One region of the Streptomyces sp. NPDC051214 genome, then DNA from elsewhere that is predicted to be linked to it. Evidence: riboswitches for the same ligand, from Rfam matches in the RefSeq annotation. Region 1 holds a riboswitch; the other holds the start of a gene.

Evidence for each region. Region 1 has a riboswitch for S-adenosylmethionine ahead of thrC (threonine synthase). Riboswitches for the same ligand answer to the same signal wherever they lie in the genome.
Region 2: linked by a shared signal. The riboswitch ahead of AB0M70_RS24805 (aminotransferase class V-fold PLP-dependent enzyme) and the one ahead of thrC (threonine synthase) in region 1 are both predicted to bind S-adenosylmethionine.

What each region holds. Positions count from the first base shown of each region.
Region 1 is NZ_JBFBAT010000007.1:460,016-474,235, reverse strand. Features, by position in the region: gene AB0M70_RS21170 (sugar isomerase) at 1-476, opposite strand, end outside; gene AB0M70_RS21165 (extracellular solute-binding protein) at 657-1,874, shown strand; gene AB0M70_RS21160 (DUF3263 domain-containing protein) at 1,885-2,172, shown strand; gene otsB (trehalose-phosphatase) at 2,189-3,049, shown strand; gene AB0M70_RS21150 (trehalose-6-phosphate synthase) at 3,267-4,670, opposite strand; gene AB0M70_RS21145 (hypothetical protein) at 4,730-5,005, opposite strand; gene AB0M70_RS21140 (glucosyl-3-phosphoglycerate synthase) at 5,088-6,032, opposite strand; SAM riboswitch class I at 6,202-6,336, shown strand; gene thrC (threonine synthase) at 6,354-7,673, shown strand; gene AB0M70_RS21130 (MoaD/ThiS family protein) at 7,776-8,051, shown strand; gene AB0M70_RS21125 (cold-shock protein) at 8,486-8,689, shown strand; gene groL (chaperonin GroEL) at 9,015-10,640, shown strand; gene AB0M70_RS21115 (hypothetical protein) at 10,692-12,782, opposite strand; gene AB0M70_RS21110 (PP2C family protein-serine/threonine phosphatase) at 13,092-14,168, shown strand; gene AB0M70_RS21105 (hypothetical protein) at 14,146-14,220, opposite strand, start outside.
Region 2 is NZ_JBFBAT010000009.1:246,548-260,767, forward strand. Features, by position in the region: gene AB0M70_RS24790 (response regulator transcription factor) at 1-497, shown strand, start outside; gene AB0M70_RS24795 (SLC13 family permease) at 590-2,002, shown strand; gene AB0M70_RS24800 (glycerate kinase) at 2,034-3,242, shown strand; gene AB0M70_RS24805 (aminotransferase class V-fold PLP-dependent enzyme) at 3,194-4,567, opposite strand; SAM riboswitch class IV at 4,735-4,851, opposite strand; gene trpD (anthranilate phosphoribosyltransferase) at 4,926-5,990, opposite strand; gene AB0M70_RS24815 (cytochrome bc complex cytochrome b subunit) at 6,127-7,758, opposite strand; gene AB0M70_RS24820 (Rieske 2Fe-2S domain-containing protein) at 7,755-8,810, opposite strand; gene AB0M70_RS24825 (c-type cytochrome) at 8,807-9,616, opposite strand; gene AB0M70_RS24830 (heme-copper oxidase subunit III) at 9,699-10,319, opposite strand; gene AB0M70_RS24835 (hypothetical protein) at 10,499-10,900, shown strand; gene AB0M70_RS24840 (Ig-like domain-containing protein) at 10,961-12,208, opposite strand; gene AB0M70_RS24845 (cytochrome c oxidase subunit 4) at 12,343-12,741, opposite strand; gene ctaD (cytochrome c oxidase subunit I) at 12,738-14,220, opposite strand, start outside.

The DNA.
Region 1 (14,220 bases):
ACCGACTTCACGCCGGGGATGTCACCGAGCCCCGCCCGCAGGAAGGCGAGCGCGGTCGTGGCGAAGCGGGTCTGGACGACCGACTCCTCGTCCGCCCAGTCGAGGACCGCCACCGAGTCGGCCGCGTCCATGACCGGCGTCTTCGGGTCGGCGGTCAGGGCCGTGGTCGGGACCACGCCCTTCAGCTGCCCGAGGAGCTCGAGGACCTCCGTCGTCGTGCCGGACCGGGTGATGGCCACCACCCGGTCGTACGTCCGCCCGGCCGGGAACTCCGACGACGCGAACGCGTCCGTCTCGCCCTGTCCGGCGGCCTCGCGCAGCGCCGCGTACGCGATGGCCATGAACCACGATGTCCCGCACCCGGTGACGGCGACCCGCTCGCCCGGCTTCGGCAGGCCGTCGAAGGTGGGAGCGGCCTCGGCCGCCCGCTGCCAGCAGGCGGGCTGAGTTGCTATCTCTGCTGCGGTACGCGACATGCGTCGGGACTCCTTGCCGGTGGGCTGTCAGTGGTACGCCGTTGCACAAGCGATACTGAGGTGGTGTAGACCTCGTGTCCATACGCGAGGGAAAATCGCAGTTCACGAAGATCATCGAGGGTGGGAACAGCTGTGCAGCGGCGCGCGACAGGACTGACCGCGGCGATAGCCGTACTGGGCATGGCGGCGGTACTCGCCGGCTGCGGCGGTCCGGGCGACTCCGGCGACGTCACCCTCAAGCTGGTGGCCGCCGACTACGGCGACTCCAAGGCCAACAGCTCCCAGAAGTACTGGGACAAGATCGCCGAGAAGTTCGAGGCCGAGAACCCCGGTATCAAGGTCGACGTCAGCGTCTACTCCTGGACCGACGTCGACCGCAAGGTCAAGGACATGGTCAAGGCCGGCGACGCCCCCGACATGGCCCAGATCGGCGCGTACGCCGACTACGCCGCGGCGGACAAGCTGTACCGCACCGAGGACCTGGTCTCCATCTCCACCCAGGCCGACTTCATGGCCCCGCTCTCCGAGGCGGGCGAGGTCAAGCGCGTCCAGTACGGCATGCCGTTCGCCTCCTCCACGCGCCTGCTCTTCTACAACGAGAAGATCTTCAAGGACGCCGGCCTCACCCCGCCGCAGAGCTGGGGCGAGCTCGCGGCCGCCGCCAAGACGCTCAAGGCGCGCGGCGTGAAGATCCCCTACGCCCTGCCCCTCGGCAAGGAAGAGGCGCAGGCCGAGACGATGCAGTGGCTGCTCAGCGGTGGCGGCGGCTACACCGACAACGTCGGCACGTACGACATCGACTCCGCGCAGAACGTGAAGACCTTCACCTGGCTGAAGGACGAGCTCGTCGGCAAGGGCCTGACGGGCCCCACGCCCCCCGCCAAGCTCGACCGCGCCGAGGCCTTCGCCGCGTTCACGCGCGGCGACGTCGGCATGCTCAACGGCCACCCCACGCTGATGCAGATGGCCGCGAAGAAGGGCGTGAAGTACGGCATGGTGCCGATGCCCGGGGTGAACGGCCACGCGCAGGCCACGATGGGCGTCGCCGACTGGATGATGGCCTTCAAGCAGCGCGGCAACGGCGAGGAGATCGGCAAGTTCCTCGACTTCGCCTACAGCACGAAGAACGTCCTGGACTTCTCGCGCGAGTACGACCTGCTGCCGGTCACGAACTCCGCCGCCGAGGCGATGACGGGCAACAAGAACGACAAGGCGCTCGCCGAGTTCCTCGACGAGCTGCCCACCTCGCAGCTGTACCCCGTGGGCAAGACGTCCTGGGCGCAGGTGTCCGTCCAGGTCAAGAAGTACATCGGCAAGGCCGTCGACACGAACGGCAATCCGGCGTCGATCCTCAGCCAGATCCAGTCCAAGGCGGCGACCGAGGAGAACTCGGAATAGCGTGACCGGCATGACGGATGCCCAGGACGACGACGCGCGGGACGCAGCCCAGGACGACACGTTCCCCGACACCGGGCTCTCCGAGCGTGACCGCGCGATCCTCGCCCTGGAGCGCCGTGACTGGGTGACCGGTCCCGGCGCCAAGGAGCGGGCCGTGCGCGAGCAGCTCGGCCTGGTGCCGGTCCGCTATTACCAGCTCCTGAACGCCCTGCTCGACGATCCCCGCGCCCTCGCGCACGATCCGGTCACCGTCAACCGGCTTCGGCGGGTCAGGGAGTCCCGGCGCGGGGAGCGTTGAGCGTAGGGTCGGGCCCATGGGTGACCCTGTGTACTCGACGTCCTCTCCCGAGCTGCCCGAGCCCGTGACCCCCGCCGGGCGCGAGGGCCTCGCCGCGCTGCTCGCGCGCCCCGGAAAAGCCGTGATCGCGCTCGACTTCGACGGCACGCTCGCCCCGATCGTGCCCGACCCCGAGCAGGCCCGCGCCCACCCCGACGCCGTCCCCGCCCTCGCCGCGCTCGCGCCGAAGGTGTGTTCCGTCGCGGTCGTCACCGGGCGTCCCGCGGGTGTGGCGGTGCGGTACGGCGGGCTCGCGGGCGTGCCGGGCCTCGAGCACCTCGTCGTGCTCGGGCACTACGGCGCCGAGCGGTGGGACGCCGTCTCGTCCACCGTGCACGCGGCGGAGCCGCATCCCGGGGTGGCGGCCGTGCGGGCCGAACTGCCCGGATTCCTGGACACGATGGGCGCGTGGCGCGGTACGTGGATAGAGGAGAAGGGCCGTGCGGTCGCCGTCCACACGCGCCGTGCGGCCGATCCGCAGGCCGCCTTCGAGGCGCTGCGGGGCCCGCTGGCGGAGCTGGCGTCCCGCCACGGCCTCATCGTCGAACCGGGGCGTCTGGTCCTGGAGTTGCGGCCGCCGGGCATGGACAAGGGCGTGGCGCTCGCGGACTACGTGCGGGAGGTAGGGGCGGAGACGGTGCTCTACGCGGGCGACGACTTGGGCGACCTGCCTGCTTTCGCGGCCGTGGAGAAGCTCCGCTCCGACCAGGTGCGGGGGCTGCTTGTGTGCAGTGGCAGTGCGGAGGTCGCGGAGCTGGCCGAGCGGGCGGACTTGGTGGTGGACGGGCCGGGGGGTGTGGTGGAGCTGCTGGGAGCGGTTGCCGCAAGGCTGGCGTAGGGACTTTTTAGTCCCCAACCCCGCCCCTTCCCGAAAACCCGCTCTGGCGCGGGGGCCTTGCTTGCCGTCAATCACCGGCTCCGCCGAGTTCGTCCTCAAACGCCGGACGGGCTGAATTTTCAGCCCTCCGGCGATTGAGGAGCGGGGTCTGGGGCGGAGCCCCTGCGCGGCGCAGCCGCAAATGTCACAGCCGGGAAGGGGCGGGGTTGGGGAAAACTCAGGCCCTCAGCGCCCGCAGCTGGTCCAGGAACCACTGGGCCGGGGGGAGAGCCGTAGCCGCTGAAGCGAGACGCTTCGTACGCTCCGCTCGCTCACCCTCCGGCATCGTCAGCGCCGCGTGCAACGCGACAGCAGTCCCCGTGACGTCGTACGGGTTCACGACGACCGCATCCTCGCCCAGCTCCTCGTACGCCCCCGCCTCCCGCGACAGCACGAGGACGCACCCGTCGTCGGAGACGACCGGCACCTCCTTGGCGACCAGGTTCATCCCGTCCCGGATGGGATTCACCAGCGCCACGTCCGCCAGGCGGTACGCCGCGAGCGAGCGCGCGAAGTCGTCCTTCACGTGCAGGACGACCGGGGTCCAGCCCTCCACGCCGAAGCGGGAGTTGATCTCGTCGGCGACCCGCTGGACCTCCGCCGTGTAGTCGCGGTACACCGCGAGGTCCTGCCGCGAGGGGTACGCGAAGGCGACGTGCACCACCCGCTCCCGCCACTCCGGGCGGGACTCGAGCAGCTCCCGGTAGGCGAGCAGTCCCCGCACGATGTTCTTCGACAGCTCCGTACGGTCCACGCGGACGATCACCTTGCGGTCGCCGGAGCCCCCGATCTGCTCCCGCAGCGCGACAAGGCGCTCCTCCACGTCCGCCCGCCGCGACCGCTCCCGCAGGAAGTCCGCGTCCGCCCCGAGCCCGTGCACCCCGATCCGCGTGCCGGACGTACCGCCGAGGACGGCGACGCAGCACTCCGTGAACGCGTCCGCCCACCGGCCCGTCAGGAAGGCCGCGCGGTCGGCGCCCAGGATGCCGCGAAGGAGCTGCTCCGCGATGTCGTCCGGGAGCATCCGGAAGTAGTCCACCGGCGCCCACGGTGTGTGCGAGAAGTGGCCGATGCGCAGGTCGGGGCGCAGCTCGCGCAGCATCCCCGGCACCAGCGCCAGGTGGTAGTCCTGGACGAGGACCGCCGCGTCCGCTCCCGCGCTCTCCGCGAGCGCCTCGGCGAAGGCCCGGTTGTAGGTCTCGTACGCCGCCCACTGTGCCCGGAACTCCGGGCCGAAGGCCGGCTCCAGCGGCGTCTGGTAGAGCATGTGGTGGACGAACCACAGCACCGAGTTGGCGATCCCGTTGTACGCGTCGGCGTGCACCTGGGCATCGATGTCGAGCATCCGGACCCCGGGCTCGCCCACCCCGCGCCGCACGGCCTCCCGGTCGCCGTCGCCCAGCGCCGCGCAGACCCACAGGGCCGCGTCGTCGCCGTCGGAGCCGCCGATCGCGCTGAGCCCGGAGACGAGGCCGCCGCCGCCCCGCTTGGCCGTCAGTTCCCCGTTCTCCTCCAGGGCGTACGTGACGGGGCCGCGGTTGGACGCGACGAGGACCTGGGCGGAAGCGTGCTCGGAGACCATGTGGCGAACCTAGCCCCTGGGGCGGGGCCTCAAACACGTCCGAAGGGCCCTAGTCGAAGCTAGTCGCGCCTGCTCCTCGCAGCCGCCACCGCCAGCGCTCCCAGTGCGCACAGGGAGATCGCCAGACCCGCGTACAGCATCGTGTCCGAGTCGCTGCCCGACTTGGCCAGTTCCCCCCGGGGGACGGGCGCGCCCTGTTGTTCCGGTGGCGCGGGGTGCGCCTGCGTCCACCGGGCGATGTCCTCGGTGTGGCTGATCCTCGGACCGGTGCCGGCGTCCGCCGCGGCGGACGCGCCGAGTGCTCCTGCCGTGAGAGTGGCCGTCGCCAAGGCCACGGCACCGATCCGTAGCGCGCTTCCCCATGCTTGCGTGACCCACATAAGTGGGGAATGTAGACAAAATGCCCGGCTTTGGCGGTCACGCCACGCGGCGAGCCGTGTACTCCGCGATGCCGCCCATCGGCGGGCGCTCCTCGGTGTCCACCGAATGGGTCCGCGGCTCGAACCCCTGCGCGCCCCGTTCGAACTGGGTGAGCTCGGGGCGTACGAGATGGCCGCGCGCGAGCCGCAACTGCGCCGTCCGGTAGATCGCCGCCGCCATCCGGCCGAGCGCCTGCCCGTCCTGGTGCCGGTGCTTGCGCACCCCGACGTCGACCTGCGCGAGCGCGTCGAGACCCACGGTGTGCAGCGCGTCCACGAGGAGGCCGAGCTCCACCCCGTATCCGACGGGGAACGGCAGCCGCTCCAGGAGAGACCGGCGCGCCGCGTACTCGCCGCCCAACGGCTGGACGAATCCCGCGAGTTGGGGCCAGTGCATGTTGAGCAGCGGGCGCGCCATCAGCTCGGTCACCCGGCCGCCCTGGCCCGCGGTCTCACCCAGGGGGCGGTCGTACATCGCCTTCACGAACTGCACGTCGGGCTCGGTCAGGAGCGGGCCCACTGTGCCGGTGACGAAGTCCGCCGAGAACTCCCGCAGGTCCGCGTCGACGAACGCGACGATGTCACCGCCGGTCACCAGGAGCGAGCGCCACATGACCTCGCCCTTGCCGGGCACGGCCGGGATGCGCGGCAGGATCACGTCCCGGTGCACGACCCGCGCGCCCGCCTTCCGCGCGACCTCGGCCGTACGGTCCCGCGAGCCGGAGTCGATCACCACGAGCTCGTCCACGAGAGCGGCCTTCTCGACCAGCTCACGGCGGATCTCGGCGACGATCTCGCCGACCGTCCCCTCCTCGTCGAGCGCGGGCAGGACGACACTCACCGAGGCCCCCGACGCCCGCTTGGCGTCGACGAGTGCGCTGAGCGGACGGTCGGCAACGGACCAGGAACGCCTGGTCAGCCAGCGCTCGGCCTCTTCCAGCACGGGTGGCTCCTCCTGTGTGTGGCCTACATGTGATCCATCTCGCGGTTCGGACGACTATCTCAAGGGTCCAGGCCGTCGGTTACAGTCTTGAACAACGCCGATGACCATCGCATGCCGGGGTCATCGCGTCACAAATGCCCTGGGGCCCCAGAAGCCCCCGGCGCCATACCGCTCATCCAGAGGGGCAGAGGGATACGGCCCGTTGAAGCCCCGGCAACCATCCCGCCGACCGCGCACGCGAGGTCTCGGTGGGGAAGGTGCCAATTCCGTCTCGCGGCGAGATGCGTCGCGAGGAAGATGAGGAGAAAGGGCCTCGCCTCCATGGCTGCGCAGACTGTCGCAACGAACGACACCACCCCCTCGATCGACTCCACGTCCACGGGTTCCGTGGACCTCGGCCCCGCATCGGGCCTCTCGTGCCGCGAGTGCGGCGAGCTCTACGCCCTCGGCCCGATCTTCGCCTGTCAGGCCTGTTTCGGCCCGCTCGAAGTGGCGTACGACCTGCCGACCGGTGACCCCGAGGCCCTGCGGAAGCAGATCGAGTCCGGCCCCGACAACATCTGGCGCTACGCCCCGCTGCTGCCCGTCCCGGCCGACGTCGCCGAGAAGCCGAACATCAACCCCGGCTGGACCAAGCTCGTCAAGGCCGACAACCTCGCCCGTGAGCTCGGCGTCGAGCAGGGCAAGCTGTTCGTCAAGGACGACTCCGGCAACCCGACGCACTCCTTCAAGGACCGCGTCGTCGCCCAGGCCATCGAGGCCGCGCGCGCCTTCGGCTTCACCACGCTCTCCTGCTCCTCCACCGGCAACCTCGCGGGCGCCGTCGGCGCCGCAGCGGCCCGCGCCGGCTTCCGCTCCTGCGTGTTCATCCCGCACGACCTGGAGCAGGGCAAGGTCGTCATGGCCGCGGTCTACGGCGGCGAGCTCGTCGGCATTGAGGGCAACTACGACGACGTGAACCGCTTCTGCTCCGAGCTCATCGGCGACCCGCTGGGCGAGGGCTGGGGCTTCGTGAACGTGAACCTGCGGCCGTACTACGGCGAGGGTTCCAAGACCCTCGCGTACGAGATCTGCGAGCAGCTGGGGTGGGTCCTCCCCGACCAGCTGGTCATCCCGATCGCCTCCGGCTCGCAGCTCACGAAGATCGACAAGGGTCTGAAGGAGCTCATCGCGCTCGGCCTCGTCGAGGACAAGCCCTACAAGATCTTCGGCGCCCAGGCCGAGGGCTGCTCGCCGGTGTCCACCGCCTTCAAGGCCGGACACGACGTCGTGCGCCCCCAGAAGCCGAACACGATCGCCAAGTCGCTCGCCATCGGCAACCCCGCCGACGGGCCGTACGTCCTGGACATCGCGCGTCGCACGGGCGGTGCGGTGGAGGACGTGAACGACGAGCAGGTCGTCGAAGCGATCAAGCTGCTCGCGCGGACCGAGGGGATCTTCGCGGAGACCGCGGGCGGTGTGACGGTCGGCGTCACGAAGAAGCTGCTCGAGGCGGGGCTCATCGACCCGGCGCTCACCACGGTGGTGTTGAACACGGGTGACGGCCTCAAGACCCTCGACGCTGTTGCCGAGACGTCTCAGGCGACCGCGACGATCAAGCCCAGCCTTGAGGCGTTTCGCTCCGCGGGGCTTGCCGGTTAGCCGCCGTAGGGCCTGAGCCTTCCTTCCCTCTGCGGACCGTCGTGGCTGGTCGCGCAGTTCCCCGCGCCCCTTACGGGGCCCGCATACCCCGAGGTGAATCCCATGAGCGTGAACGTCCGTATCCCCACCATTCTTCGCACCTACACCGGCGGTCAGTCCGAGGTCGCCGCCGAGGGTGCGAACCTCTCCGAGGTCATCGCCGACCTGGAGGCCAAGCACGCCGGTATCGCGGCCCGTGTCCTGGACGACCAGGGCAAGCTGCGGCGCTTCGTGAACGTCTACGTGAACGACGACGACGTCCGCTTCGAGCAGGGTCTTGAGACCGCGACACCGGACGGCGCGGGCGTCTCGATCATCCCCGCCGTCGCGGGTGGCTGATCCTGGTTGATTCTTTAAGGAAATACCCTGCGTAATGGTCATTGCCCCCTCCGCGAGAGAAACGGAGGGGGCAATTCCATGTGGTTGAGCGCGGTACAGTTGGGAAGCGAGCTTCCCCGTTTGTGCCGAGCGCATATACGAAGTCGCCCCGAGGGCGACAAGAAGTAGCCAAAGTGCACTGCCCATTTGCCCTTCTCGTGGCATTTGTCTGGCCCGACTTGCCCTGAACTCCGGCGAATTCTCCGCATATTACCGATCAGGCGTGCCCAGAATTCTCGTCCGATTGACCTGTTGCAGAGGGCAGTTGGACAGATACATTCAGCCGCGGTCGACGCGTTCCGGCGCACGCCTCCACAACCCATTGGGGGGGTGAGGTCTGACCCGGGTCCGCGAAGTGCGGGTCCGTGCAAGGGCCAGTAATAGGGGAGTTAGGCATGGCTCAGGGCACCGTCAAGTGGTTCAACGCGGAGAAGGGGTACGGCTTCATCGCGGTCGACGGTGGTGCGGATGTTTTCGTCCACTACAGCGCGATTCAGATGGACGGCTACCGCACCCTTGAAGAAGGTCAGCGAGTGGAGTTCGAGATCTCGCAGGGCCAGAAGGGTCCGCAGGCGGACATGGTCAAGCTCGCCGTCTGATCTCGGCGCGATCGGCCAGCGAACTTAGCGAGTGACGAGGGGCCCGCATCCCGACAGGGGTGCGGGCCCCTCGTGCGTCCGCGGCGCACTCCTGGCCGCGCGCGCCCTCCCGCGTCCGGGATCCGCGAGAGGCGCTTGCACTCGTAGGGGTCGAGTGCTAATCATTGGGCTTAGCACTCTCCGAGTGAGAGTGACAGAACTTGGATCGGGTCGGTGAGGCCCGCAGGCCGGGTGGGGCAAGGAACCACAAGGCTTGCAGGCCGTCCGTCGCGGGCGCTGGCGCGATCCGGAAGCATGCCACCCCTGTCCGGGAGGACCACTTCACATGGCCAAGATCATCGCGTTCGACGAGGAGGCACGGCGCGGCCTCGAGCGCGGCATGAACCAGCTCGCCGACGCCGTCAAGGTGACCCTGGGCCCCAAGGGTCGCAACGTCGTCCTCGAGAAGAAGTGGGGTGCCCCCACGATCACCAACGATGGTGTTTCCATCGCCAAGGAGATCGAGCTCGAGGACCCGTACGAGAAGATCGGCGCCGAGCTGGTCAAGGAGGTCGCGAAGAAGACGGACGACGTCGCCGGTGACGGCACGACGACCGCGACCGTCCTGGCCCAGGCGCTGGTCCGCGAGGGCCTTCGCAACGTGGCCGCCGGTGCCAACCCGATGGCCCTCAAGCGCGGCATCGAGAAGGCCGTCGAGGCCGTCTCGGGCGCCCTGCTCGAGCAGGCCAAGGACGTGGAGACCAAGGAGCAGATCGCTTCGACCGCCTCCATCTCCGCCGCCGACACCCAGATCGGCGAGCTCATCGCCGAGGCGATGGACAAGGTCGGCAAGGAAGGCGTCATCACCGTCGAGGAGTCGCAGACCTTCGGGCTCGAGCTCGAGCTCACCGAGGGCATGCGCTTCGACAAGGGCTACATCTCGGCGTACTTCGCCACGGACATGGAGCGTATGGAGGCGTCGCTCGACGACCCGTACATCCTGATCGTGAACTCGAAGATCTCGAACGTGAAGGACCTCCTTCCGCTCCTCGAGAAGGTCATGCAGTCCGGCAAGCCGCTGCTGATCATCGCCGAGGACGTCGAGGGCGAGGCCCTGTCGACCCTGGTCGTCAACAAGATCCGTGGCACCTTCAAGTCCGTCGCCGTCAAGGCCCCGGGCTTCGGTGACCGCCGCAAGGCCATGCTCGGCGACATCGCCATCCTCACCGGTGGCACCGTCATCTCCGAGGAGGTCGGCCTCAAGCTGGAGAACGCCGGTCTCGACCTGCTCGGCCGCGCCCGCAAGGTCGTCATCACCAAGGACGAGACCACGATCGTCGACGGCTCCGGTGAGAGCGACCAGGTCCAGGGTCGCGTCAACCAGATCCGCGCCGAGATCGAGAACTCGGACAGCGACTACGACCGCGAGAAGCTGCAGGAACGCCTGGCGAAGCTCGCCGGCGGTGTTGCGGTCATCAAGGCCGGTGCCGCGACCGAGGTGGAGCTCAAGGAGCGCAAGCACCGCATCGAGGACGCCGTTCGCAACGCGAAGGCCGCCGTCGAAGAGGGCATCGTCGCCGGTGGTGGCGTGGCGCTCATCCAGGCCGCCGCTGTCTTCGAGAAGCTTGAGCTCGAGGGCGACGAGGCCACCGGTGCCGCCGCTGTGAAGCTGGCCCTCGAGGCCCCGCTGAAGCAGATCGCGGTCAACGCCGGCCTCGAGGGCGGTGTCGTCGTCGAGAAGGTGCGCAACCTGACCGTCGGCCACGGCCTGAACGCCGCGACCGGTGAGTACGTCGACATGATCGCCGAGGGCATCCTCGACCCGGCGAAGGTCACGCGCTCTGCCCTGCAGAACGCCGCGTCGATCGCCGCGCTGTTCCTCACCACCGAGGCCGTCATCGCCGACAAGCCGGAGAAGGCGGGCGCTGCCCCGGCCGGCGGCGGCATGCCGGGCGGTGACATGGACTTCTGATCGACCTCTGGTCGATCTGCGTCCTGTACGTACCGAGGGCGGCACTCCTTCTCACGAAGGGGTGCCGCCCTCGGGCGTTGCCAGGGCGTAGGCGATGCCCTCGTCCACGTCGGTCTCCAGGCCCTTGCGGAAGGCGGCCTCGTACGCCAAATCGCCGATGGCGTCGCGGACCCGGCGCTCGCAGGCCTGGCGGGCGGCCATCAGGTGGGGGCTGCCCATCTGCGCGACACCGCTGGAGCGCCACAGGACATCGGAGATGCCCAGAAGCCGCGCGGCCTGTTCGGGGTCGGCCATGGCCGAGGTCAGCGCGTCGATGCTCATGGCGGCCCCGAAGACGTCGTGCAGCCGCCACTTGATCGGCAGGGCGTCGCGGGCGTGGCGGACGGCCGACGCCGGGTCGCCGTTGCCGAGCGCGGCCCTGGACAGCAGGTAGAAGGCGAAGCTGAGCATCCACTGTTCGCCGTGCCGCTCGCACTCCCGGCGCAGGGTGTCGGCGCTCGTGGTGGCCAGGTCGAACTCGCCCAGCTGGAGATGGGCGTACACCACCGCGGAGAGCACGAAGAGCTTGACGGCGGGGGAGCCGCCGCCGCAGTCCGGCGAACCGGCCGTCGGTGCGAGAAGGCCGATCGTCCGCGCAGGGCGGCTGGTCAGGACCAGCTGGACCGCTTGGAGGTAGAGCGCGGCGTCGACCGCCGCCGGATCGTCGATCTGCTCCGCCAACGGCGTGCACTGCTCGGACAGCCGCCCGGAGGCCTCCAGGTCGCCCTGCATGAAGGCCACCGCTCCACACGCCCACAGGGCCCAGAAACGCCCCGGGCCGCAGCCAGGACCCGGAGCCTTGGCGAGGGCCCGGTCCAGGTAGTGGCGGCCCTCGCGCTGGAAGCCGCAGCAGAGCCAGAAGAACCACAGGCCGCCGGCCATCTCCAGGCTGTCGCGCGGGTCCGGCGACGCCAGGCAGCTTTCGAGCGCCGCGCGCAGGTTGGCGTGCTCCGCCGTGCAGCGCTCGTACCAGGCCACCTGGTCGGGGCCCGTCCACTCGCGACCGCCGGTGCGGGCCAGCCAGCGGTAGTAGTCCCGGTGCCGCTCCGCGAGGCGCTGTTCCTCGCCGAGCCGGCGCAGCCACTCCTGGCCGTACTCGCGGACGGTGTCCAGCATCGAGTACCGCGGGCCGCGCCTGGTCTTCACCGACCGCAGGAGCGACTTGTCCACGAGGGCCGACAGCAGCCCGCCGATCTGCCCGCTGCCGAGCGGGCCGCCGGCGCAGACCAGCTCGGCCGCCTCCTGCTCGAAGCCACCGGCGAAGACGCAGAGGCGGGCCCACGCCAACCGCTCCTGTGGGGTGCACAGTTCGTGGCTCCAGCCGATGGCCGTGCGCAGGGTCTGGTGCCGGGGTTCGCTCTCGCCGTGCCAAGGGCCGGGGGAGGGGGAGGGGGAGCCGAGCGTCTCGAAGCGGGCGTGCAGCCGCTGCCGCAGGGTGTCCAGATCCATCTCGGACAGGCGGGCGGCGGCCAGTTCGATGGCGAGGGGGATGCCCTCCAGATGCGCGCAGATGTCCGCCACCGCTGTGCCGTCCTCCTGCGTGACACCCGCGCGCTCCATGAACAGCCGCGCCGCGTCGGAGGGTTGGGCACCCAGGGTGTGCACGGGCAGCGGGGGCACGCTGATCGCGTGTTCGTCCCGGAGGGCCAGGGGGCGGCGGCTGGTGGCCAGGACGTGGACGTCCGGGGCCGCGGCGAGCAGGGTGCGTACGAAGTCGGCGCAGTCGGCGGCCAGATGCTCGCAGCAGTCCAGGATCAGGAGCAGCTTCTTGTCGGCCAGCCAGTCGGCCACCACCTCGAACGCGGGCCGGGTGCTCTGGTCGGCGAGCCGCAGGGCCTCGTACACGGCGAGCCCCATCAGGGCCGGTTCGCTCAGCTGCGCGAGACCGACCAGCCACACCCCGTCGGGAAAGCCGCCCCGCAGTCCGGCCCCGGCGCGCTGGGCCAGGCGGGTCTTGCCCACGCCGCCCACGCCCGTCAGCGTCACCAGGCGGGTGTCGGTCACGGCCTGTGCCACGGCCCGCAGTTCGGCCCCGCGACCGACGAAGCTCGTCGTCTCGTCCGGCAGGTTGCCGCCCTGTCGGCCTTGCCCGGATTCCCGCATGGTGGCCTCCCCGCCAGGACGCGCGGGCCACGACGGCCCCCATGGACCCCGCAGCCGCTGCGTGCCGCCAGGTGAGTCTGCTCTCTGTCATGGTCGGGGGCCCGGTGATGTCGCGAGATGCCCATTTCCGCGGAAGACCCGCTCGTCGGCCCGCATTTCGGCGTCAGGTCCGGTCATCTGTGGCCTACACCGATCAACCACCTCTGCGCCGGGCCGCGCGTGAGCCATAGTGTCCGCAGCCATCACGGAGCGTGCACATCGGGTGGGGCAGGGCCAGGACCGTCGGCGGGGCGGTGCCGGGAGGCAGACATGGGGAGATGGTGCGGCCGGGACCTCGTGCCGGCGCTCGCCCTGACGGTGAGCACCGCCCTCGCGGCCGTCGGCAGACCGACGGGGGTCGCCGTGCTGCTGATCGGCCCCCTCCTCGCCGGCGTGTGGTCGAGCACGCGACGCACCGCCGCGGTGGCCGGCTGGACGGTGCTGCTCGCGGCGGTGACCGGTGTCATGCGGCGCTCGGTGGGCACCCCGGGCTTCGCCCTGGAGTTCGCGGCGCTGACGGCGGGCGGGCTCCTCGCCGTCCGCAACGCCGCCCGGCACGCCGAACGGAAGGCGACGCTGGCCCGGGTCACCGAGGTGGCGCGCGCGTCACAGGGCGCGCTGCTGCAGCCCCTGGCGGCCGAGTTCGGCGGGGTCGAGGTGTGCACCCGGCAGCACAGTCCGGTGCGGGGCGCCTCGGTGTGCGGGGATCTGTACGACGTCGTCCACACGCCGTACGGCCCGCGGCTCTTCGTCGGGGACGTACGCGGCCACGGCCTGGAGACGCTGCGGACCACCGCGGCGACGATGAAGGCCTTCCGCGACCTGGCCTATGTCACCCCCTGCCTCGCCGACCTGGCCACGGCCCTGGACACCCGGCTCGCTCCCGGCCTGGAGCCCGAGGACTTCGTCACCGCCGTCCTCGCCGAGTTCGCGCCGGGCGAGGTCCGCCTGGTCAACTGCGGCCACCCGCCGCCCATCCGGGTGGGCAAGCAGGTCAGGCTTCTCGAACCCCCGCAGCCCGCACTCCCGTTGGGTCTGCGGACGGCTCCGGTGCCGCACCGCGTCTACCTCCAGCCGGGGGAGCGCCTCCTCTTCTACACCGACGGCCTGAGCGAGGCCCGCGACACAGAAGGCGAAGAGTTTCCGCTGCTCCCGCGCGCGGCCGAGGCGCTGGCCGAGCCGTCGGACGCCGACGCGCTCGACGCCCTGTACGCCATGGCCGTCATGCACACCGGCCGCCCGCTCACGGACGACGTCGTCCTCGTCCTGTGCCGGGCGGCCGGTGTCACCGAGGCGCCGCTCGCCGCGTGCCCCCGGGAGGGGATCAGTCCGGAAGCCGGGCCATGATCCAGGTGCAGAGTTCGTCGGTGACGAGGGTGTGGCCCTCGTTGTGGGTGGC
Region 2 (14,220 bases), on a different contig from region 1:
CCGGCAAGGACGGCTTCACGGTCCTGCGGCAGTTGCGCGAGGCCCGCGTGACCACACCGGTCATTGTGCTGACCGCGCGCGACTCCGTCCGCGACACCGTGGCGGGCCTGGAAGGCGGCGCCGACGACTGGATGACCAAGCCGTTCCGCTTCGAGGAACTCCTCGCGCGGGTCCGCCTGAGGCTGCGTACGGCGGCGGGCGCCCCGGAGGTGACGGTGCTGCGGGGCAGGGACCTGACGCTGGATCTGCGCACGCGCCGGGCGCGTTCGGGTGAGCGGACGGTGGATCTGACGGCGCGTGAGTTCGTGCTGCTCGAACTCTTCCTGCGCCACCCGGGGCAGGTGCTCTCGCGGGAGCAGATCCTGTCGCACGTGTGGGGGTACGACTTCGACCCCGGGTCCAACATCGTGGACGTGTACGTCCGGGCGCTGCGCAAGAAGCTGGGCGCGCAGCGCGTGGAGACCGTACGCGGGATGGGGTACCGCCTGCCGGGGTGAAGGGCACCCTCTCCGGCCTCGCGCCCTCCCGGGTGAAATTCCCTTCATCCGCGGCTCATTGAGGACTCACGGCCGGACCCGAGGCTCGGTGCGTGACCCTGAACCCCCGCCAAGCCCTCACCCTCTGCGTCGCGCTGAGCCTGTGCGCGCTGCTCCTGGTGCCGGGCAACCTCCCCGGCCTGAGCGGCGACGCACGCATCACCCTCGGCGTGTTCGCCCTGGCGACCTGCGCGTGGATCAGCACCCCGATCGACGACACGTACATCGCGCTGGGCGCCGGGCTCGCGCTCACCGCGACCGGGGTGATCAGCAGCGACACCCTCTTCGGCACCCTCGGTGACGAGACGGTCTGGCTGCTGATCTGCGCCTTCGTGCTGGCGGCCGCGGTCGCCCGCAGCGGTCTGGCGGGCCGGGCCGCGGCCTTCCTCGTCAGCGGGGCGCGCACGGTACGGCAGTTGACGCATCTGACGACGGCCGCCCTGGTCGTGACGGCCTTCGCGGTGCCCGCCACGTCGGGCCGCGCCGCGCTCGCGCTGCCGGTCTTCCTGGCGCTCGCGAAGGTCTTCGCCGACCGCAGGCGCCTCGTGGTGATGCTCGCCCTGCTGTTCCCTACGGTGATCCTGCTCTCCGCGGTCGCGACCCTGATCGGCGCGGGCGCGCATCTGATCACGGTGTCCGTGCTGTGGGAGGCCACCGGGGAGCGGATCGGCTTCACGCAGTGGATGCTGCTCGGTCTTCCGCTCGCCGTCGCCTCGTCCCATCTGGCGGCGGAGGCCGTCCTGTTGACGACGACGCGGCGCGAGGACCGCAAGGGGCCGGTGCACATCACCGTCGAGCAGCTCCAGGAGCACAGCGAGCAGCCGGTCACCGGGGCCTGGGAGCCCGCCGAGACCCGCTGCGCGCTCCTCCTCGCCACGGTCGTCGCCCTGTGGTGCAGCGAGCCGCTGCACCAAGTACCGCCCGCTGTCGTCGCGTTGATCGGCGCGGTCGTCGCCTCGTCCCCCGCCCTGGGCACCGTACGCCTCAAGGACGCGCTGAAGACCGTGCCCTGGGCGCTGCTGCTCTTCATGGCGGCGACGATGGCGATGGGCGTCGCGCTCGCCGAGTCGGGAGCGGCGAAGTGGCTGGTGGGCGGGGTCCCCCTCGATGTGCCGCCCTGGCTCTTCCTGGCCCTCGTGGTGGCGGTCAGCACGGCCGCGCACCTGATCCTGCAGTCCCGTTCGGCCCGCTCGTCCGTCCTGGTCCCGCTGGTCGTCGCGGCGGCCGTCGGCGCGGGCGTCAACCCGGTCGCCGCAGCGCTCGCCTCCACGGCGGCCGCCGGCTTCTGCCACACCCTGCCCGCCTCGGCGAAGCCCGTCACGCTCTTCGCCGACATCCCGGGCACCCCCACCTACACCCCGCGCGACCTGCTGCGCCTCTCGGCGGTCCTGGCGCCGCTGACCGCCGCCCTCGTCCTGCTCTTCGCCGTGGCGCTCTGGCCGCTACTCGGCGTACCCGTCCGCTGATCCCGCCCTTGAACCCACTCTGGAGACCCACGTGCTGACCCACTTCGCCATCGCCCCCAGCGGTTTCAAGGAGTCCCTGACCGCGCAGTCCGCGGCCGAGGCCATCGCCGAAGGAGTGCGCCGCGTCGTCCCGCACGCCGAGACCGATCTGATCCCCCTGGTGGACGGCGGCGAGGGCACCGCGCGCGCCCTGGCCACCTCGGGCGGCGGACGCCTGGTCGCGCTGCCCGCCACCGGGCCCGTCGGCCAGCGGATCGGCACGCACTTCGCGCTGCTCCCGGACGGCACGGCGGTGGTGGAGATGGCGGCCGTGGCCGGGCTCTCGCTGGTCCCCCGCGATCTGCGCGACCCGGGCGCCACGACGACGTACGGCGTCGGCGAACTGATCGCCGCCGCACTCGAAGCGGGCGCCCGCCGCATCCTGGTGGGCTGCGGCGACTCCGGCACGTCGGACGGGGGCGCGGGGGCGCTCCAGGCGCTCGGGGCCCGGCTCCTGGACGCGGACGGATGGGAACTGCCACGCGGTGGACGGGAGTTGACCCGGCTGAGCCGCATCGACCCCTCGGGCCTCGACCCCCGCCTGCGGGGCACCGAGATCCGCGTCGCCTGCAACCCCTTCAACGTCCTGACCGGCGAGCGCGGCGTCGCCCGCGTCTTCGGACCCCAGAAGGGCGCGACGCCCACCCAGGTCGAACAGCTGGCGGCGGGCCTCGAACACTGGGCGCACGTCCTGACCCGCGACCTGCACGCCACGGGAGACCTCGCCCTCGGCCCCGGCACCGGCGCGTCCGGCGGCCTGGGAGCCGGCCTCGCGGCGCTCGGCGCCCAGCTGCTCCCCCGCTTCGACGTCCTCCTGGACCATCTGGACCTGAACGCCCGCCTGGCCCGCGCCGACCTCGTCGTCACCGCCGAGGGCGCCCTCGACCACCAGACGCCCCGCGGCAAGGTCCCCGCCGAAGTGGCGCGCCGCGCCAAGCGGTTCGGCCGCCCCGTCCTGGTCCTCGCGGGCACCATCGGCCAGGGCGCCCATCACGTACGGGCGGAGGGCGTGGACGCCTACAGCGCGATCCTGCCCGCGCCGGTCTCGCTCACCGAGGCGCTCGGCCGTGGCGGCGAATTCCTCACCGACGCGACCGAACGCGCCCTGCGGATGATCGTCCTGGGGTCACGCCTGAAGGGACGGACCAAGGCTCAGGCCGCGCTGGTGTCCGGCACGCAACGCCCGTCCTCCGTGCGGTAGTTCCAGCGCGCGCCGTCCGCCACGAGCTCCTTGACGGCGCGCACGAAACGCTCCACGTGCTCGTCCGGGGTGCCCGCGCCGAAGCTGACGCGGATCGCGTTCAGCGACTTCTCGCCGGGCGCGGCCTCGGGGGCGCCGCACTCGCCCTGCGTCTGCGGGTCGCTGCCGAGGAGGGTGCGCACCAGCGGGTGGGCGCAGAAGAGGCCGTCGCGTACGCCGATGCCGTACTCGGCGGAGAGCGCGGCGGCGAAGTGCGAGCTGTTCCAGCCCTCCACGACGAAGGAGATGACGCCGACGCGCGGCGCGTCGTCGCCGAAGAGCGAGAGCACCTTCACCGCGGGCACCTCGGCGAGGCCCTCGCGGACCTTCGCGATGAGGTGACGCTCACGGGCGACGAGCTCGTCGAAGCCCGCCTCGGTCAGCGCCTTGCAGGCGGCGGCGATGGAGTACACGCCGATGACGTTGGGCGATCCGGCCTCGTGCCGCGCGGCGGTGTCGTGCCACTCGACGTCCACGCCGCCGTCCGTACGCCGCGCGACCTTCCGCGACGCGCCGCCGCCGGCGAGGTAGGGGTCGGCTTCCTTCAGCCAGTCGGAGCGGCCGGCGAGGACGCCGGAGCCGAAGGGCGCGTACAGCTTGTGGCCGGAGAAGGCGACCCAGTCGACGTCGAGCTCGCTGATGGAGACCGGGTGGTGGGGCGCGAGCTGCGCGGCGTCGAGGACGATGCGGGCGCCGTGGGCGTGAGCGGCGGCGGCGAGCTCCTTGACCGGCCACAGTTCGCCGGTGACGTTCGAGGCGCCGGTGACGCAGACGAGGGCCGGTCCGTAGGGGTCGCGGTCGGCGAGGGCGCGCTCCAGGGTGGCGACGGCCTGGTCGGCGGTGCGCGGGGCGTTCAGGTACGTCACGCGGGCGTCGCGCCACGGAAGCAGGGAGGCGTGGTGCTCGGTCTCGAAGACGAACACCTGGCAGTCGGCGGGCAGCGCGGCGGCGAGCAGGTTGAGCGAGTCGGTGGTCGATCGGGTGAAGACGACCTGGTCGTCCTCGCGGCAGCCGAGGAACTCCGCGACGGTGACCCGGCTGTTCTCGAAGAGGTCGGTGGAGAGCTGCGAGAGGTACCCGGCACCGCGGTGCACGCTGCCGTAGTACGGCGCGTAGGCGGCCACGTCGTCCCACACCCGCTGCAGGGCCGGGGCGCTGGCCGCGTAGTCGAGCGCCGCGTAGGTCACCTCGCCGCCGGTGACGAGCGGCACGGTGACGTCACGGCCGAGGACGGGCAGCGGGGCGGCACAGACGATCTGGTCGGCGGCAGCGGTGGTGACAGACATGGCGAACTCCCGTGGGAAGGCAGGCGAGTTCACTGCGAGAGCGCGCGTACGGCGCCGCAGTGACGAAGAAAAAAGGGGGTGCGGAAAAGGGGCCGGAAAGCCCTATCGCATTCGCTTGCTCACGAGACTGCTCCCTTGAGGACCAGGACCCCAGGGTTGTTCGCAGGGGTCCGCGCTTGCCATGGACCTTGCTGTCCACGGCCTGGTCTTCACCCGGGGCACCCCGCCACGGACGGAGGGTTGCCGGACAGCGAGCCGGGGCCTAATCGCTGTCACTCATGACCTGCGCAGCATCTTGCCACACGATCTTCTCGGTGCCCACCGCAGTCCGGCATCCGGACCGCGGTGGGCACCACACTCACCGGTTGCTGGCCGCCACCCACAGCTCCAGGGCCTTCTTCGCCGACCCGGAGTCGATCGACTCCGCCGCCTTCGCGATGCCGGCGCCGATCTGCTCCACCAGGGTCCCCTCGCCCGGCGAGAGGGCCACCAGGGCCGCCGCCGTGTTGAGCAGGACGGCGTCCCGCACAGGGCCCTTCTCGCCGTCCAGGAGGCGCAGCGCCACCTCGGCGTTGTACGAGGCGTCGGCGCCCCGCAGCGCCTCGACGGGGACGAGGTCGATGCCCACGTCCCGCGGGTCGAAGGCCTCCTCGCGCACGGCCCCGTCCCGCACCACCCACACCCGGGACGTCGCCGTGGTCGTCAGCTCGTCGAGACCGTCGTCGCCGCGGAAGACCAGGGAGGAGTTGCCGCGCTCGGCGAAGACTCCGGCCACGATCGGCGCCATCCTCGGGTCGGCGACGCCGACCGCCTGGGCGCGCACCCTGGCCGGGTTGGTGAGCGGACCGAGGGCGTTGAAGACGGTCCGGATGCCCAACTGGCTGCGCGCCGCTCCCGCGTGCCGCAGCGCCGGGTGGAACTTCACGGCGAAGCAGAAGGTGATCCCGGCTTCCTCGGCCACCTCGACGACCCGGTTCAGCGGCAGCTCCAGGTTCACCCCGAGCTTCTCCAGGACGTCGGAGGCCCCGGAGGCGCTGGAGGCCGCGCGGTTGCCGTGCTTGACGACCTTCGCGCCCGCGCCCGCGGCCACGATCGCGGACATCGTGGAGATGTTGACGGTCTTGGCGCCGTCACCGCCGGTGCCGACGATGTCGACGGTCTGCCCCGGCACCTCGATCACGTTGGCGTGCTCGTACATCGTGCGGACGAGGCCGGAGATCTCCTCCACGGTCTCGCCCTTGGCCCGCAGGGCGACGACGAAGCCCGCGATCTGCGCGTCGGTCGCCTCGCCCCGCATGATGCGGTCCATGGCCCAGGCCGTGTCCTCGGTGCTCTGGTCACGTCCTTCGAGCAGTCCGTTCAGCACACCCGGCCAGGAACGGGCCGCCGCGGTGTTGCCTCCTGCGGGGGTCACAGCGCTCATCTGCCGCTCCTGGGTTCGTCTAGACACGGGACAGGAACACCTTATCCAGCCCGGGGGACGGCAAAGAGCCCCGTCCATGCAGTGGAACGCATGGACAGGGCTCTCGCCGTGGCGACCTGGTCAGAGTCTCAGGTGATCAGTGGTGGCCGTGGCCGCTGGTGATCTCCTTGTACTCCTCGGTGGTGGGCTTGGGGATCTGGTTGTCCTCCCCGTAGTAGCCCTTGCTGAGCTTGGCCCGGAGCTTCTGCGAACCGGTCACCTTGCGCTCGACGCCGTTCTCGTCGACCGCGGGGCCGATCTCGAGCGGCGCGTACTGCTCGTGCGCGGTGAGCGTGTGCAGCTGCTCCTGGTTGAGCGGCTCGTGGACCTCGATGAACTCACCGTGCGGCAGCCGCTTGATGATGCCCGACTCGCGGCCGTGCAGGACCTTGTCCCGGTCACGCCGCTGCAGACCCAGGCAGATCCGCTTGGTGATGATGAAGGCGAGGACCGGTGCCACGAAGAAGGCGATGCGCACGAACCAGGTGATCGCGTTGATCGACAGGTGGAAGTGCGTGGCCCAGAGGTCGTTTCCACCACCGATGAGCAGCACCATGTACCAGGTGATCCACGCGACGCCGAAGCCCGTACGGGTCGGGACGTTGCGCGGTCGGTCCAGGATGTGGTGCTCGCGCTTGTCGCCGGTGACCCAGGACTCGATGAACGGGTAGACCGCGATCGCGACCAGGACCAGCGGGAAGATCACCAGCGGGATGAACACGCCCAGGACGAGCGTGTGACCCCAGGCGTTGATCTCCCAGCCCGGCATGACACGGATCAGGCCTTCGGAGAAGCCCATGTACCAGTCGGGCTGTGCTCCGGTGGAGACCTGGTCCGGACGGTAGGGACCGAGCGCCCAGATCGGGTTGATCGTGGCGATCGCCGAGATGGCCGCGATCACACCGAAGACCAGGAAGAAGAAGCCTCCGGCCTTCGCCATGTACACGGGAAGCAGCGGCATGCCGACGACGTTCTTGTTCGTCTTGCCGGGACCCGCGAACTGGGTGTGCTTGTGGTAGAAGACCAGGATCAGGTGCGCCACCACGAGCCCGAGCATGATGCCCGGCAGCAGCAGGATGTGCACCGAGTAGAACCGGGCCACGAAGTCGCCGCCGGGGAACTCCCCGCCGAACAGGAACATCGCCAGGTACGTGCCCACGATCGGCACGGACAGGACGGCGCCCTGCATGAAGCGCACACCGGTACCGGAGAGCAGGTCGTCGGGGAGCGAGTAACCGGTGAAGCCGGTGAACATGCCCAGGACGAACAGCAGGAACCCGAAGACCCAGTTGACCTCGCGGGGCTTGCGGAAGGCACCCGTGAAGAAGACGCGCATCATGTGCACGAACATCGCCGCGAGGAAGATCAGCGCCGCCCAGTGGTGGATCTGCCGGATCAGCAGACCACCGCGCACATCGAAGCTGATGTGCATGGTCGAGTTGAACGCCTCGGACATCAGCTGGCCCTGCAGCGGGATGTAGCTGCCGTGGTACTCCACCTCGTTCATCGACGGGTGGAAGAACAGGGTCAGGTACACACCCGTGAGGATGATGATGATGAAGCTGTAGAGGCAGATCTCACCGAGCATGAAGGACCAGTGGTCCGGGAAGATCTTGCGCATGTTGGCCTTGGCCAGGGAGTAGATCCCCAGACGTCCGTCGGCCCAGTCGGCCACCCGCTCTCCGGCGGGCGCCTCCTTCTTACGGTTTTCGTTCGCCGAAGTGCTCATCCGCGCTCCCAGAAAGCAGGACCGACGGGCTCAGCGAAGTCGCCGAGCGCCTCGAGGTAGCCCTCTTCGTTCACGCCGATGCGCAGCTGCGGCAGCGCGTGACCGGCCGGGCCGAAGATCACTCGGGCACCGTCGGAGAGGTCGAAGGTGGACTGGTGGCACGGGCAGAGGACGTGGTGCGTCTGCTGCTCGTACAGGGAGATCGGGCAGCCGACGTGGGTGCAGATCTTCGAGTACGCGACGACACCGTCGTGCGACCACTCGAGCTCCTGCTTGTCCTTGATGTTGTCCGGCTGAATCCGGACGATCATCAGGGCCGCCTTGGCGATCTCCTTCTGGAAGTCGTGATCGTGCTCCTCCAGGCCCTCGGGCTTGGCGAAGGTCAGCGAGCCGACCTGGACGTCCGACGGGCGCAGCGGCTCGTTCGTGTTCATGTTCACGAGCAGCTTGCCCTTGGCCCACAGGGTGTGCCGCAGCTTGTCCTCCGGCAGCGGACCGAGGTCGCGCAGCAGGACGACGCCGGAGAGCGGCACCATGGCGAGCGCACCGAACATCGTGTTGCGGATCAGCTTGCGCCGGCCGAACTGCGACTCCGCGGCACCGGCCTTGAAGTCGGCCATGACCTTGGCCTTGACCTCGGGCTCGGCCTCGATCGGGTGGCGCTCGTCGGCGACCTCCACGTCGGACATCAGGGTGCGGGCCCAGTGGACCGCGCCCGCGCCGATGCAGAAGAGCGCCACGCCCAGGGTCATGCCCAGGGAGAAGTTCAGCGCGCTGATGTGGCCGATCGGGAAGACGTAGATGCGCTTGTCGACCGGGAACGCCACGTAGGAGGCGATGAAGCCGATCGTGGCCAGCATCGACAACGTGAACAGGAAGGCGACCGCACGCTCGGACCGCTTGGCGGCCCGCTCGTCGATGTCCTGGACACGGTGCTCATGGGGCGGAAGGCCCGGGTCGGCGAACGGGTTCTCGTCCGCGACCGCCACCGAGCCGTGCTCGGTCTCCTGCACGCTGGGCAGGTTCTCTTCTGATTTCTCTTGGCTACTCATGACTTCTTGGCCTTTGCGGTCCGAGCGGCGACCCACACGGCGACCGCGATCAGCGTGCCGAGACCGAAGATCCAGCCGAACAGGCCTTCACTGACCGGACCCAGGCCGCCCAGCTTGAGACCGCCAGGGCTCTCGGTCTGTTCGCCGTTGACCGCGTCGAGGTACGCGATGATGTCCTTCTTGTTCTTCTCCGGCATCACGGTGTCGGGGAAGGACGGCATGTTCTGCGGGCCGGTCTGCATGGCCTCGTAGATGTGCTTGGGGGAGACATCCTCCAACGAAGGGGCGAACTTGCCCTTCGTCAACGCGCCGCCCTCACCGGTGAAGTTGTGGCACTGCGCACAGTTGGTGCGGAACAGCTCGCCACCCTTGGCGATGTCCGCCCCGTCCGGGCTGTACTGCTTCTCGGTGGGGACGGTCGGGCCCGCGCCCAGCGAGGCGATGTACGCCGCGAGCTGGTCGATCTGGGCCTGGTTGTAGATGGCCTTCTTCTTCGGCGCCTGGGCGCCCGGCTGCTGCAGCGGCATACGGCCGGTGCTGACCTGGAAGTCGACGGCGGCTGCGCCGACGCCCACCAGGCTAGGACCGTCGGAGGACCCCTGACCGCCGGTTCCGTGGCAGCTGGAGCAGCCCACGGAGTACAACTTCTTGCCCTCGTCGATGGCGAGGGACTGGGCGGTGTCGTCGGCCTGCGCCTTGTCCGCGGGTGCGAACGCGGCGTACAGCCCCCCGGTGGCCGCCAGCGCGAGGAGTAGGACGACGACCGCCGCCAGCGGGTGGCGTCGTCGTGCGGAGAGCTTTTTCACGGATTACCCCGGTGTCAGGATCTTCTGCGTCGATGCTTCTGGAATGAGTCGGAACGTCGGGCCCTGCTGGGCCCGGCCCCGTTTACTTGATCATGTAGATCGTGGCAAAGAGACCGATCCAGACAACATCGACGAAGTGCCAGTAGTAGGACACGACGATGGCTGCGGTCGCCTGCTCATGGGTGAACCTCTTGGCCGCGTACGTCCTGCCGAGGACCAGCAGGAAGGCGATGAGACCGCCTGTCACATGCATGCCATGGAAGCCGGTGGTCAGGTAGAACACCGATCCGTACGGGTCGGACGAGAGCGAGAGACCCTCGTGCTTGACCAGCTCGGTGTACTCGAAGACCTGACCGCCGATGAAGACCGCACCCATGATGAAGGTGACGATGAACCACATCCGGAGCTTCTTCACGTCACCACGCTCAGCGGCGAACACGCCTAGCTGACACGTGAGAGAGGAGAGCACCAGGATCGTGGTGTTCGTCGCCGAGAACGGGAAGTTCAGCGCGGACGCCATTTCCTTCCAGTGCTCAGGTCCTGTCACCGATCGCAGGGTGAAGTACATCGCGAAGAGGGCCGCGAAGAACATCAGCTCGGAACTCAGCCAAATGATGGTTCCGACGCTGGTGAGGTTCGGCCGATTGACCGGCGGGTGCGCGTGCCCGGTATCTACTGTCGTTGCTGTCGCCACGACCGACATTATGTCGGTCGCTTATCCCGCCCTCACCCCGGGGGGTGCCGTTCGGAGTGTCTGCGGGGTGTGTCCTGCCCGTATGGCCCATCGAAGGGCTGTCCGAACCGCTGTTGACGGGGTGTCCGGAGAGGTAGCATCCGCGCATCGGTCCCCGGCCGAGAGCCCCTCAACGAAGCGGAGGAACCATGCAGCCGACCGCCACGGTGCTGGTCTACAGCGACAACGCGAGCACCCGCGAGCAGGTCCGGTTGGCCACCGGACGCAGGCCGGCGGCGGACGTTCCCGCGGTCGAGTTCATCGAGTGCGCGACGCTGCCCGCCGTGCTGAAGGAACTCGACCGGGGCGGCGTCGACGTCTGCGTCCTGGACGGCGAGGCCACCCCCGTCGGCGGCATGGGGGTCTGCCGCCAGCTCAAGGACGAGATCTTCCGCTGCCCGCCCGTGCTCCTGCTCATGGGGCGCCCGCAGGACGCCTGGCTGGCCACCTGGAGCCGCGCGGAGGCCGCGGTGACCCTTCCGGTCGATCCGGTCGAGTTCGCGAACTCCCTGGCCTCTCTCCTGCGCGAGAAGCTGGCCGTCCAGGCCTGACGCCACGCCAGAAGGCCCCGCGCCTCGGCGCGGGGCCTTCTGTGCTGTTCTGCGGAGCTGCTAGACCTGCGGCCGCAGCCGGGCCGCGTCGAGCGCCGTGGGGCCGTCCTTGGCGCCGCCGAGGAGCGCGCTGCCGTCCCGCCAGTTCTTCCAGTCGACGTTCCAGTCGCCGAAGCCGTTGCCGAACGGGTCCATGTCCGCGCCGTAGCTGTTGACGACCCGCACGATGTCGCCCTGCCGGACGGTCTCGTAGAACCAGGCGGCGTTGCCGGTGCTCATGCCCGTGCAGCCGTGGCTGGTGTTCGCGTTCCCCTGCGAGCCGACCGACCAGGGGGCCGCGTGCACGTACTCACCGGAATCGGTGACCCGCGTCGCGTAGTAGACCATCTTGTCGTAGAAGTCCGATGCGCCGATGCTGGCACTGGTCATTCGTACGGAGTACTCCTTGCCCAGCACCACCTTGACGCCGTTGCGCGTGGAGTAGCCGGGCTTGCCCGTCGTCACCGGGATGGAGTTGATCTCCTCGCCGTTGCGGTAGACCGTCATCCAGTGCGACCCGGCGTCCGTGACGGCCTCGATGCGGTCGCCGATGGTCATCCGCAGCGGCTTGGCCTCGCCGCCCCAGAGCTTGTCGCGGACCTTGATGCCCGCGAGGTTGCTGCGGACGTTGACGGTGGCGCCCACGGGCCAGTAGTCCTTGGGGCGGTAGTGCAGCGTCGTGCTGTCCACCCAGTGCCACACGCCCTTCGTGGCGGGCTGCGTCTCGACCTTCAGGGCGCGCTCCACGATGGCCCTGGCCTTCTTGTCCTTCACCTTGGCGCTGAGCTTGGCCGTGACCGGCTGCCCGACCCCGTACTTGCCCGATTCGGGGCCGAAGGTGACGTCGAGCCGCTTCTTCTTGGCCGCCTCGTTGGTGTCGAAGGTCAGGACCTTGCGGCCCGGTGAGCCCTCCTCGTCCTCCGTGCTGACCCGCACCGTGTAGTGCGCGCCCGCCGCGAGGGGCTCCGTGCTGTGCCAACGGGCGCCGTCGGCGGCGAGTTCACCCGCCACGTACCGTCCCTGCGCGTCGGTGGCCGTCACATCGGTGATGCGCCCGTCCTCGCCCTGTGCGGTGACCTCCAGGGGCTTGTCCGGATCCGCCTTCTGACTGCCCACGGGGCCGTTGAAGGCGATCTGGCCCGCCGCGTCGTACGGCTTCGCCGAGAGCGGATGGCCGTCGGAGCTGCCGCACGCCGTGGTTCCCACCCCGAGGGCGGCCACCAGCATGGTGCAGCTCAGTACCGTGCGGATTCGCGGTGAGTGGCTCATGAACACACGGTATGGACGTTCCTCGGCTCCGGCGCGCCGAGTGACCCGTACGAGTGTCAAGCGCGACACGCCGAAGGGCCCGGACTCTCCTGACGGAGTGTCCGGGCCCTTCGGTGGAGCGGGAAGTCACCGACTCACTGAGTCTGGTTCTCGCCCCGGTAGTACTCGAAGACCCAGCCGAAGAGGCCGATCATCAGGATGGGGGCCGAGAAGTACAGCAGCCACCAGCCGAAGACGACACCCATGAAGGCGAGCGCGCCACCGATGGCCAGCGAGAGCGGCTGCCAGCTGTGCGGGCTGAAGAAGCCCACCTCGCCGGCCTCGTCCGCTACGTCGGCCTCCTTGTTGTCCTGCGCGGCCGCGTCGACACGCCGGGCCGTGAAGGCCAGGTAGTAGCCGATCATGATGCACAGGCCGAAGGCCAGGAACAGCGCGGTCGTACCCGCCGGCTCCTTGGACCACCAGCCGTAGACGATCGCCATGACGAGCACGAAGACGCTCAGCCAGATGAACATCTTGCCTTGGACCTTCACTTGCCGGCCTCCTTGCCGCCCGCGAGCGCCTTGTCACCGTGGCCGCTGTTCTCGAGCTGGTCGAGAGCCGCGATCTCAGGGTGATGCAGGTCGAACGCCGGGGATTCGGAACGGATCCTCGGCAGGGTGAGGAAGTTGTGCCGCGGCGGCGGGCAGGACGTCGCCCACTCGAGCGAACGGCCGTAGCCCCACGGGTCGTCGACCTCGATCTTCTTGCCGTACTTGGCCGTCTTCCAGATGTTGTAGAAGAACGGCAGGATCGACAGGCCGAGCAGGAACGAGGAGATCGTCGAGATCGTGTTCAGCGCGGTGAAACCGTCGGCGGCGAGGTAGTCCGCGTAACGCCGCGGCATGCCCTCGGCACCCAGCCAGTGCTGCACCAGGAACGTGCCGTGGAAGCCGATGAACAGCGTCCAGAAGGTGATCTTGCCGAGCCGCTCGTCCAGCATCTTGCCGGTGAACTTCGGCCACCAGAAGTGGAAGCCGGAGAACATCGCGAAGACCACGGTGCCGAAGACGACGTAGTGGAAGTGCGCGACCACGAAGTACGAGTCGGAGACGTGGAAGTCCATCGGCGGCGAGGCCAGGATGACGCCGGTCAGACCACCGAAGGTGAAGGTGATCAGGAAGCCGACGGCCCAGAGCATCGGTGTCTCGAAACTCAGTGAGCCCTTCCACATCGTTCCGATCCAGTTGAAGAACTTCACGCCGGTTGGCACGGCGATCAAGAACGTCATGAAGGAGAAGAACGGTAGGAGCACGCCACCGGTGACGTACATGTGGTGCGCCCACACGGTCACGGAGAGACCCGCGATGGCGATCGTCGCGCCGATCAGACCCATGTAGCCGAACATCGGCTTACGGGAGAAGACCGGGATGACCTCGGAAATGATTCCGAAGAATGGCAACGCGATGATGTACACCTCTGGATGGCCGAAGAACCAGAAGAGGTGTTGCCACAGCAACGCACCGCCATTGGACGCGTCGAAGATGTGCGCGCCGAATTTACGGTCCGCCTCCAGGGCGAACAGCGCGGCGGCGAGCACCGGGAAGGCCAGCAAGACCAGAACCGCGGTCAGCAGGACGTTCCACACGAAGATCGGCATCCGGAACATCGTCATGCCGGGTGCACGCATGCAGATGATCGTGGTGATGAAGTTGACCGAGCCGAGGATCGTGCCGAAGCCGGAGAAGGCCAGACCCATGATCCACATGTCGGCGCCGATGCCCGGCGAGCGGACGGCGTCCGACAGCGGGGAGTAGGCGAACCAGCCGAAGTCGGCCGCACCCTGCGGGGTGAGGAAGCCGGCCACCGCGATGAGCGAGCCGAAGAGGTACAGCCAGTACGCGAACATGTTCAGCCGGGGGAACGCCACGTCGGGCGCGCCGATCTGCAGCGGCATGATCCAGTTCGCGAATCCGGCGAACAGCGGCGTCGCGAACATCAGCAGCATGATCGTGCCGTGCATCGTGAACGCC